DNA from 2 places in the Bacillus sp. ISL-46 genome. Region 1 is predicted to be linked to the other one. Evidence: riboswitches for the same ligand, from Rfam matches in the RefSeq annotation. Region 1 holds a riboswitch; the other holds the start of a gene.

Region 1 (5,416 bases):
TTATGATGAGTGCCTCTCTCCCATTTTTCTTCCGTCCGGTTATTTGGAAATCAAAAGACCGTAAAAAGTCCTACATTTTAGATGGTGGTTTACTAAGTAACTTTCCAATATGGATATTTGATACGGAAAACCCTCGGTTTCCAACGTTCGGCTTCCGTTTTGTGAAAGATAAAGTTAACATAGATCCAGTAATACCAACGCCCATCCACCTTTTTAAAAATATATTTAATACGATGATTCAAGCCCATGATCTACGACATTTGAACAAAGAGACGATTGAACGTACCATTCAAATTCCAACTGGTGACATCAACGCTACTGATTTTGAATTGGATACGGATGAAATCGATTTTCTCTATATGTCAGGCTATTCTTCTACAAAAGAATTTTTATCGAAGTGGGATTTTGAACAATATAAGGTTAAAAGAATGCAAAGATTAAAGAATAAGTAGCTGAAAAGGCCATTTCTCGAACTTTATTTAGAAAATAGATTAAAAGTGAATGTAATCAGGTGCACAATAGCAAGAGCACCTAATAGATTCGTACCGATATAGAGTAGAACGTCCATTAGTTTCCTCCTCAATTTTTTACACTTCAATACTTAAGTCATTATAAACAAGGTATATTGAAAAAGTTGTCGATATTCCTCATTTTAAATGAACTGTTAACTTCTTTTAATAAAAGAAAAAAATTTTCATTGTTTGACTTATGTTTGTAAAAAAAGCCATGCTATTCTAAGCACGGCTTTTCTCATTTCCACCATTTCCACCATTTCCTTTGCTCGGCGACTGCGATTTGCTTTCTGGTTTCTTCCTCAATCATTTTACTTCGTTCCTTCTCCATTTGCTCCATACGTTCTACATACTTCAAAATTAGATTAATCTTCTCTTCTTGCCTAGCTTCCCGTACTGCCTTCTCCTTCAAATGTTTGATTAAATCTAAGTTTACTTGATCCAAATGTTCTATACGATCCAATAGCTCTTTAGTGTTAGTATTTTGCTCAATATCCCCCTCATTAGTTGTCTGTAACGGCACCACTTCCGTAAAGGTTACCGTTTTATATTCTACAGAGTTCCATGTCATCACTGCCTCGGCTGAACGTTCCATCGTCATACCCTCTTGCTTACTGAATTCGATTAATTTGCGGAGAGTGATAACATCTTTATCTATATAGGTTCTATGTCCTCTATTATTACGCTGAACTTGATACCCATGTCCTTCTAAGAGAATGGCATACTTCCGTAATGTACTACCATCAATTCCAAGCAATTCCTGTACGTCACTAGGTGAATATATTATCGTCATAACACTACACCTCCAATTTAACACTTCTATAAAACGCTGAGAATTCCTTTTTTTATTAGAATTTTTTCTGAATGAAGTATAGGTAATGCACTATATGGAAGGATACGGCTATAAAAGTAAGGATGTCAGACATCATTCAGTGAGAATGAGAGTCGAAAATTAATTTAAGTCTTTTTGAAGTACAGGAAGCAGCCGATATAGTTGCTTCTGCTTCTCATGAGGAATTAAATATGATCTTTGGTTCGGTCATTAACGAAAACTTAGATGAAGAAATTATCGTAACTGTCTTTGCCACTGGATTCACTGAGCATGTCATTGGTCATAAGAAGCAAATAAGAAGAATAAACATCAAAATAGTGTGGGGATTTCTTACTGGGAGGAATAAACATGAACGATGTCTTTGCGAGAACAGCAAAATTTGAACACCGTTTTTGGCTCCAAATATTAGGTGATCATTCGAGGCTTATTTTCGAAGCTCTTGCACCCGTTCAAAAAGAGGAAATTGAGAAGGCATCATCTTTTATTCGAGTTTTTGACAAACTTCTGGAGCGTGCAAATTCCTCAGATTTAGTGCCATTAACAATTGAAGCTGAAACAGAGGTTATAAGATTACGGGAATTTAAATTGGACTTATTAAGAAAACATCTGATAGGGAAAATAAAAATTCACCTTTCGCCAACCTTTATTAATCATATGGTCAATGAATTAGAGGAATACTTAAGAATTTTAATACACCTAAAAGCAGGGGAAGCTCCTCCTGTTTACCATGAACTACATCATCATCTTTTATGGTTATTAGATGCTGCGGGTCATTCAGAGGCAATTTCCTCTAATTTAGATAGTGTTGAAAAGAAACTCATTGAGAAAAGTAATACATTTAGGAAGAACTTTGAAGATTTTTACCTGAAATCAGTTGAACTAGCAGGATATTTAAGAACTAATTTGACCTCGTTCCCTGCTTTGTTAAAAATGAATTCAGACAGCCAGTTAGAAATAAAATTATTTCAAAATTTTCTACATGAAATAGAAGAACTCAGACTAAGTAAGCAAGCATTAGGAACATTCGCCCCCCTAATGGCGGATCATATGTACCGTGAAGAATGTTATTATCTTATGAAATTAGCAGAATCGGCAAATCTTGACTCACCCAATTGTGATCCTGCTAAACCTCGACTTAAGGAATATTTTAATGAGAAATAAAAGGGAAACACAACCACAACCAATGATCGGTCAAGCATGGACTGGTAGACATGTGATCTTGCTTCACTGTACAAACAATAATCAATTAATAAATCTTTATAAAAGTTTCCATGCTCCGTTTGAGCCTCCACGTCAAAATTGTGCAGAAACTTTGTCGCAATTACTGAGTATCGGATATCGTGTTATGGCGATTACGCCCATATCAGCAAATCATATTCAATATTTTTTGGTACTAGGAGATTAAAGATGCAGAATCCACGAATGCGATAAAAATGAACCCAATCCTTTGCAGTGGGTTCATTTTTTGTTTCTCCATTAATCTAGATTCTCCGAAATTAATTATTGACAAAGTGATTGAATACTACTAAAATTAGAAATTATTTAACAATAATTTAGTTTGTGAGATAAGAAGTAATAATGCATAACTTTTTTTAGCGGGGGATTTTGAACCATTTGTTCTTCTACATAAATTAAATACTAAGCAAGCTATGATTGCTATGGATCAAACTATAGCAGGAGCAGCTTCTGGAGAGACCGCAGGAAATCTGCGGCGCCGAAGGGTTCACAATCTCAGGCAAAAGGACAGAAGAGTACGAGTTTTATTTGTTATTCTGACAAAAGAGTAATGGATATTATTTGTTATTCTTATGACCGAAGAGATTGGAGAAATTCCAATCTCTTTTTTCATGGAGTTTAACCATTTGTTCATATCTTCACAAAGTGAACAAAGGAAATTATTACTAATGAGGGGGCAAATGAAGTGGTACAACAAGAATTAAAACGAGATTTAAAAAATCGGCACGTACAACTGATTGCGATTGGAGGTACGATTGGTACAGGTTTATTCCTAGGTTCAGGAAAAGCCATTCAGTTAGCAGGTCCATCTATCATTATTGCATACTTAATCGTGGGTATCGCATGTTTTTTTGTAATGAGGGCATTAGGAGAGCTTCTTTTATCAAATAAGGGCTATCAATCATTTACGGACTTCGCCGAGGATTATATTGGACCGTGGGCTGGTTATGTAACTGGATGGACGTATTGGTTTTGTTGGATTATGACAGCAATGGCTGATATTATTGCTGTTGGTGTATATGTACAATATTGGTTCGATATCCCACAATGGATGCCTGCTATAGTCTGTTTAATTCTATTATTGGGACTAAATTTATTAACAGTAAAGCTATTTGGAGAATTAGAGTTTTGGTTTGCTTTAATTAAAGTGATCACCATTCTTGCTTTAATCATCATAGGGGTCATTTTGTTAATTATTGGATTTCAAACAGATTCAGGAACGGTTACAGTAAAAAATCTATGGAGCCATGGTGGTCTTTTCCCAAATGGAATATCAGGTTTCTTACTTTCTTTTCAAATGGTTGTATTTGCATTTGTAGGTGTTGAATTAGTAGGTGTATCAGCAGCCGAAACATCCAATCCACAAAAAAATATCCCATCTGCAATAAATAAAATACCTTTAAGAATACTGTTTTTCTATGTGGGAGCCCTTATTATCCTTTTATGCATCAATCCATGGACGCAACTGAATGCAGGAAACAGTCCTTTTGTAAAAACGTTTAGTTTAGTTGGTATTCCGATTGCTGCAGGAATTATTAATTTTGTCGTCTTAACATCAGCTGCGTCTGCCTGTAACAGTGGATTGTTTTCAACGAGCCGCATATTATTTAATTTAAGTAATCATCAACAGGGACCAGCGAATTTTGCTAAATTAAATAAAAATCATGTACCGAGTAACGCATTATTTATATCTGCACTTGTTCTTTCCGTCGGAGCTCTTTTAAGTAAGCTGATTCCAGAACAAGCCTTTGGTATCGTGACAACGATTAGTGCGATTTGTTTTATTTGGGTTTGGAGCATTATCTTAATTTGTCATCTGCGATATAAGAAATCACGCCCCGATTTACATGAAAAGTCGATTTTTAAAGCACCGTTTACACCATTTATTAATTATCTTGTTCTCACGTTATTTGCATTTATTCTCATTATTATGCTATTTGCAGAATCAACTCGTGTCGCTTTATTAATGACACCATTATGGTTCATTCTTTTATTCATAGTGTATTCATTTAAAAGGACAAAGGGAAAAAATATTAGAATATCTGCGTAAAGTAGAATTCTTGCAATATAATAAAAATATTGTCACATGATATGTATCGTGTTACTATTAGATGAAATTAAATTCCTTTAATTTGGTCCAGAGAGGCCAAAAAGGCAAAAGTAAACTTCATTATACTAATTATGTATATGAATGCCCTTTTGTCCTTTGGATGAAAGGGCATTTTATTTTTGCCCATTATCTTTTAATCAAAGTCCTGTGAGGCTTGAAAGGAGAACGACAAAAATGGATTATCGTAAAAAAACAGTAGTTGCATCAGTAGCAGGTTTAACATTAGAGGGCATGGATATCATGTTTATCTCCTTTGCGATGTCGATGATTATTGCAGAGTTTCATATTGACATGGTTGCTGGAGGTCTTATTTCTTCGATTACCAATTTAGGTATGCTCGCTGGAGGAATCATTTTCGGTATCTTAGCAGATAAATTTGGGAGAGTTAAAATATTTACCTATACGATTCTACTATTTGCTATCGGAACGGCGTTAACTGGTTTAGCCGTAAATATTGGACAAGTATACATCTTTAGGTTTATTGCCGGCTTAGGCGCAGGTGGGGAATACGGAATTGGTATGGCGCTTGTGGCTGAAGCATGGCCAAAGAATAAACAAGGACGCGCTTCTTCTTATGTTAGCATCGGTGCACAATACGGTGTGATTCTGGCTGCTCTTCTTAGTGCCATGATCCTGCCTGCTGGGGGATGGAGAGGATTGTTTTTCATCGGATTGGTTCCGGTTATATTCGCCTTTATCGTCCGAAAAAAATTAGACGAATCACCC
Region 2 (5,416 bases), on a different contig from region 1:
CTTTCAAACCTGAAAACAGAAGGAAGCAGCACGGAAATTTTAGAAAATGAACGGAGAGATTTTGTTACCTATACTTTTTCTCGGAACCTCGGCTGGAGGTTTCTATCGGCAGTCCCATACCGAGATTTGACGGGGGGAATCGTTCAAATTGAAAAAGCCATATTCTTAACCATTCTTGTCTCTTTGATCATTGCCTATTTGATCGGGTTCGGATTCGCCACAAGCATTATTCGGCCCATCCGTCGTCTGCAACATTTTATGAAGGAAGTTGAAATTGGAAAATTAGATGGCAGAGTTCGAGTGGATACAAATGATGAAATCGGACAATTGACTGCTGGTTTTAATAATACCGTTGAGAAACTATCCAACTTACTTGAAGAAGTATACGTCTCTAAGTTAAAGGAAGCAGAAATGTCACTTAAACAAAAAGAAGTCGAATTAAAAATGCTGCAATCACAAATGAATCCCCACTTTTTATACAATTCTCTTGAAACCATTAGGGGTATGGCATTGGAAGAAAATCAGGAAAATATTGCAACCATGTCTTTCTCACTTGGAAAACTACTTCGGTATAATCTTAATAATCATTCATCTACCGTGAGTTTTAGAGAAGAAATGAATTTTTGTGAAATGTATCTGCAGATTCAAAAGGTTCGCTTTGAGGACCGTTTTGAGTACATGTTTGATATTCCTCAATGGGTAATGGAGCTGAAAGTGGTAAAATTTTCACTTCAGCCATTGGTTGAGAATTGCTTTGTTCATGGTTATGGTCCTAATACTAGAAAATTAAAAATTGTGATATCAGCTTTCCGTCATTCTGAGTCTTCCGTTGTTATTCGCATTTCCGATACTGGTGAAGGAATAAAGGATCATATTTTAGAAGAAATCAAGAAAAGAATGGACTTAAAAACGGCCACTAGTGATGGGAAAAATATAGGAATCGTAAATGTTCATCAAAGAATTCATTATTTGTTTGGACCCGAGTATGGAATAACCATTCAAAGTGAACAGGGCTCAGGGACTGAGGTATTGATCCATTTACCCATACTAGATCATCATGTGGAGGAGGAGAGAGAATGAAGAAAAATATCTTGTTGGTTGATGATGAGAGATGGGTTCGAACAGCTCTTAAGTGGACGATAAACAAGTTGAAGCTTCCTTTGCAAGTGGTCCACGAATGTGAAAACGGGTTAGAAGCACTCGACTGGATTAAGCATAATGATGCAGACCTAGTGTTAACGGATATTCGAATGCCTATAATGGACGGGCTTTCGTTAGTAAAAGAATTGAGTCATTTAAAGAAGAAACAGGATGTCATTGTGATCAGTGTTCATGACGAGTTTCAATTTGTTCAACAAGCGATTCGAACCGGTGTAACCGATTACCTTCTAAAACCAGTAGAGGAAACCGAGTTAAAAGATTGTCTTGAAAAGTGGCTGGAAATGAAATCAAAAGAAGAGACAAAAAGGAATACTCCAAAAAATGAGGATGAAAATCTTCCTTCCTCAACGATTGAAAAGGTTTTGCAGTATTTAGAAAAAACAGCATTAGACCAAATTACACTGAAAGATGCGGCAGAGTCTGTCCATATGAATCCTAGTTATCTTAGTCAATTATTCAAACAACAGCTGAACAAGAAGTTTGTCGATTATATTACCGAGCTGCGAATTGAGGAAAGCAAACGTTTGTTACTGAATACAACCTTACGATTATCTGAGATTGCTGAGAGAGTGGGATACTCGGATTTAGCCTATTTTAGTAACAACTTTAAGAGGCTTACAGGCTTTTCACCATCAGAGTTTCGAAAATCAGCGCTTGAAAAGGTACCGGAAAAAACTCCATAAAGGTCGACGAGCCAAGAATCTAGTTTTTGGCTTCTTTTTTTTGATTGATTTAAGTTTGCGCTTAATTTATATCAATTTTGCGTTCTTATATGGTCTAAAGCTAGGACTTTGGCTATGGGTATATATATCTGAATTTTATAAATCTTAAAAAAACACAAATTCACCTAAAAATATTCTCTATTATTGTTTACCTTCTAAATTATAAACTTGAGGAAGCGACTCATGCGTTTGTTTGGGTCCGACCTGTTCAATCGAATTGGGATAATAATCCACGGATAACCATAGGCCCTGAAACAGGAATTACTAATGTTGATAGAATTATTGAGATTCAGAAAAAAGTTCCGACGATTACTGCGATTAACTTCACTAACCCGTGGTTGATTGATCAAATTGAGCCCCATGCTGGAGCGGTAATCAGCACGTTTGGCGTAAAGGCTGAGGCAATCGTAGACGTTATTCGTGGAAAATACAATCCGACAGGGAAACTTCCATTCACCATACCTGCTAACAAAGAAGCGGTAGACAACGAGGTTGGAGATATTCCAGGCTATGTAGAGGATCCTTCCTATGTCTATAAAAATAAAAATGGGGATTCTTACGGATTTGATTTTGGATTAACATATAAATAGGAGTTGAAGGCACATGAATACATTAAATTGTAATGGAAAAGTGTCTGTTAACAATGGTTTCTGTATTTCTATAAAATTATAATAATTAATTAAATTCAGAAAATTCATTTGACATCATTCCTTGAATAGACTAGGATTTAATTATATTCATAATTGCGGATGAGTATTGTGGGAGAGACTAAACGCATTGTTTAGCACCGAAGGAGCAAGTCCCAAAAATTGGGCTCAATCTCTCAGGTAAAAGGACCACAATAGGACGCGTCTCTGGAGAGCGCCATGTGCCACCAAAGGAGTTATACTCTCAGGTAAAAGGACAGAGGAAAATGGGGAACGCCTATTTTTCTCTGTCCTTTTTTTGTGGAGAAAAATAGTAATAAACAAAAAAAGGAGGAGGTAAACACAAAACTAATAATTGGAGAGTGCACATCATGATTGTCCTGTTGAGTATAATTTTCAGAAAAATGTAAGCGCTTATTTCTGCCGAATTGACTAATAAAATATTAAACATTCTCAAAAAGTAGAAAGAGGGAATTCATATGCAGGAACAAACATTGTCGAGAGGTTTAAAAAACAGGCACGTTCAACTTATCGCTATTGGCGGGGCTATCGGAACAGGATTATTTCTTGGAGCAGGTAGATCTATTCATTTAGCAGGTCCATCGATTTTATTTGCTTACTTGATTACAGGTGTCATTTGCTTTTTAATCATGCGTGCACTTGGAGAACTGCTTTTATCCAATTTGAAATATCATTCTTTTGTTGACTTTGTTAGAGACTATTTAGGTAATATGGCAGCATTTATTACTGGCTGGACCTACTGGTTTTGCTGGATTTCAATCGCTATGGCCGATTTAACAGCAGTTGGTCTCTATACTCAGTTTTGGTTTCCAAATGTACCACAATGGATGCCAGGATTAATTGCACTAGTCGTTTTGCTAATCATGAACCTTGCAACCGTAAAGCTTTTTGGCGAAATGGAATTCTGGTTCGCATTAATTAAAGTTATTGCGATTCTTGCATTAATTGTTATCGGGATTTTCATGATTATTAAAGGCTTTTCCACAAATTCAGGCGCATCCAGTTTCACGAATCTATGGAGTCACGGCGGCATGTTCCCAAATGGCATAAATGGCTTTATTCTCTCATTCCAGATGGTGGTGTTTGCGTTTGTTGGCATTGAACTTGTAGGACTTACTGCTGGTGAAACAGAAGACCCGGAAAAAGTTATCCCAAAAGCAATCAATAATATTCCTATTCGGGTATTAATTTTCTACATTGGCGCCCTTATTGTCATTATGAGTATTTATCCGTGGAACGCCATCAATCCAGCGAAAAGCCCATTCGTTCAAGTATTCGTGGCGGTTGGTATCGCTGCAGCTGCTGGTATCGTCAATTTTGTCGTTCTAACATCTGCAGCATCGGCATGTAACAGCGCCATTTTCAGTACAAGCCGGATGGTATACTCACTTGCCAGAGATAAAAATGCACCTGTACCATTTGCAAAACTTACTTCTCGTCAGGTACCTTCCAATGCATTGTTCTTTTCCACTGTTGTTATTTTAATTGCCATTGTGTTGAACTATGTAATGCCAGAAGGAGTATTTACGCTGATTACAAGTATTTCTACAGTATGTTTCATCTTTATTTGGGGTATTACTGTCGTCAGTCATTTGAAATACCGCAAAACCAGACCAGATCTAGCGAAAGTGAACAAATTTAAATTGCCGCTTTATCCATTTTCCAATTACTTAATCCTTGCCTTCCTAGCGTTCGTGCTTGTCGTACTTGCACTTGCGGAAGACACTCGTGTTGCCTTATTCGTAACACCTGTCTGGTTTATCATGCTGATTGCGATTTATAAGATGTTGATAAAGAAGGCGGATTATGCGGATCGGGAGAATTATGCGGATCAGGAGAATCAACAAAAAGTAGCAGAAAATTAAGTGGCAACCCAAAAAAATAACTTTTATTAATAAATAATGTTTCCGCTTTCAAAAAAGCTTGACTTAGATTGCATTTACTATTATTCTGAAAATAATAAAAATAAATAAGCGGAAGATGGTTGTGGGAGAGTGCAAGTTTACACGCCACCGAAGGAGCAAGTTCCAAAAAGACCCTTGGAACAAATCTCTCAGGTAGATGGAACCACAATTGGACGCAACTCTGGAGAGCGCAGATAAAGTATTTGCCACCAAAGGGGAAGGTTCTTAATCGAACTTAAACTCTCAGGTAAAAGGACAGAGAAGGGTAGAAGTAAGCCATGTGCTACCCTTTTCTGTCCTTTTTTGCGTGCAAAAAAGTATGTTTCGCTTCAGATTTTATCTTGAGAATGAACAGATAAAATCCGAGGTTAAACACAGATAGAGGTAGCTAAAACAACGAATCAAGGGGGAAACGGGATGAGTTTACAACAAAATGATTCAACTATTTTTGAAGCAATTCGGAAAGAGCAGCATCGTCAGCATCAAACATTGGAGTTGATCGCATCTGAAAACTTCGTAAGCCAAGATGTTTTAGAAGCAATGGGAAGTGTGATGACGAATAAATATGCAGAAGGCTATCCAGGGAAGCGTTACTATGGCGGATGTGAATTTGTCGATGTGGCAGAACAAATAGCGATTGACCGCCTAACTCAGCTGTTTGGTGCTAAATATGCCAATGTTCAGCCTCACTCAGGTGCACAAGCAAATTTTGCTGTATTTTTCGCTCTGCTTCAACCTGGTGATAAAGTGATGGGGATGAACCTCTCACATGGCGGACACTTAACGCACGGAAGTCCTGTTAGTGTTTCAGGAAAATGGTTTGAGGTAGTCTCCTATGGTGTGAGAGAAGATACTCAATTGATTGATTATGATGAACTGGAAGCGATCGCGAATAAAGAAAAACCGAAATTGATCATTGCAGGTACAAGTGCTTACACTAGAACGATTGATTTTGCACGGT

The links. A riboswitch is a leader RNA that binds a small molecule or an ion and turns the genes downstream of it on or off. The one in region 1 is predicted to bind glycine.
Region 2: it holds a riboswitch for glycine, as region 1 does, so the genes downstream of both, J7E67_RS13640 (amino acid permease) here and J7E67_RS09040 (amino acid permease) in region 1, are expected to answer to the same signal.

What each region holds. Positions count from the first base shown of each region.
Region 1 is NZ_JAGGQR010000014.1:199,242-204,657, forward strand. Features, by position in the region: gene J7E67_RS09020 (patatin-like phospholipase family protein) at 1-452, shown strand, start outside; gene J7E67_RS09025 (MerR family transcriptional regulator) at 751-1,305, opposite strand; partial or broken gene J7E67_RS09030 (cell division protein FtsZ) at 1,467-1,613, shown strand; gene J7E67_RS09035 (DUF2935 domain-containing protein) at 1,693-2,505, shown strand; glycine riboswitch at 3,021-3,101, shown strand; gene J7E67_RS09040 (amino acid permease) at 3,266-4,630, shown strand; gene J7E67_RS09045 (MFS transporter) at 4,865-5,416, shown strand, end outside.
Region 2 is NZ_JAGGQR010000021.1:51,074-56,489, reverse strand. Features, by position in the region: gene J7E67_RS13655 (sensor histidine kinase) at 1-1,080, shown strand, start outside; gene J7E67_RS13650 (response regulator transcription factor) at 1,077-1,844, shown strand; gene J7E67_RS31840 (glycoside hydrolase family 3 C-terminal domain-containing protein) at 1,967-2,473, shown strand; glycine riboswitch at 2,633-2,732, shown strand; gene J7E67_RS13640 (amino acid permease) at 3,010-4,416, shown strand; glycine riboswitch at 4,529-4,631, shown strand; gene glyA (serine hydroxymethyltransferase) at 4,873-5,416, shown strand, end outside.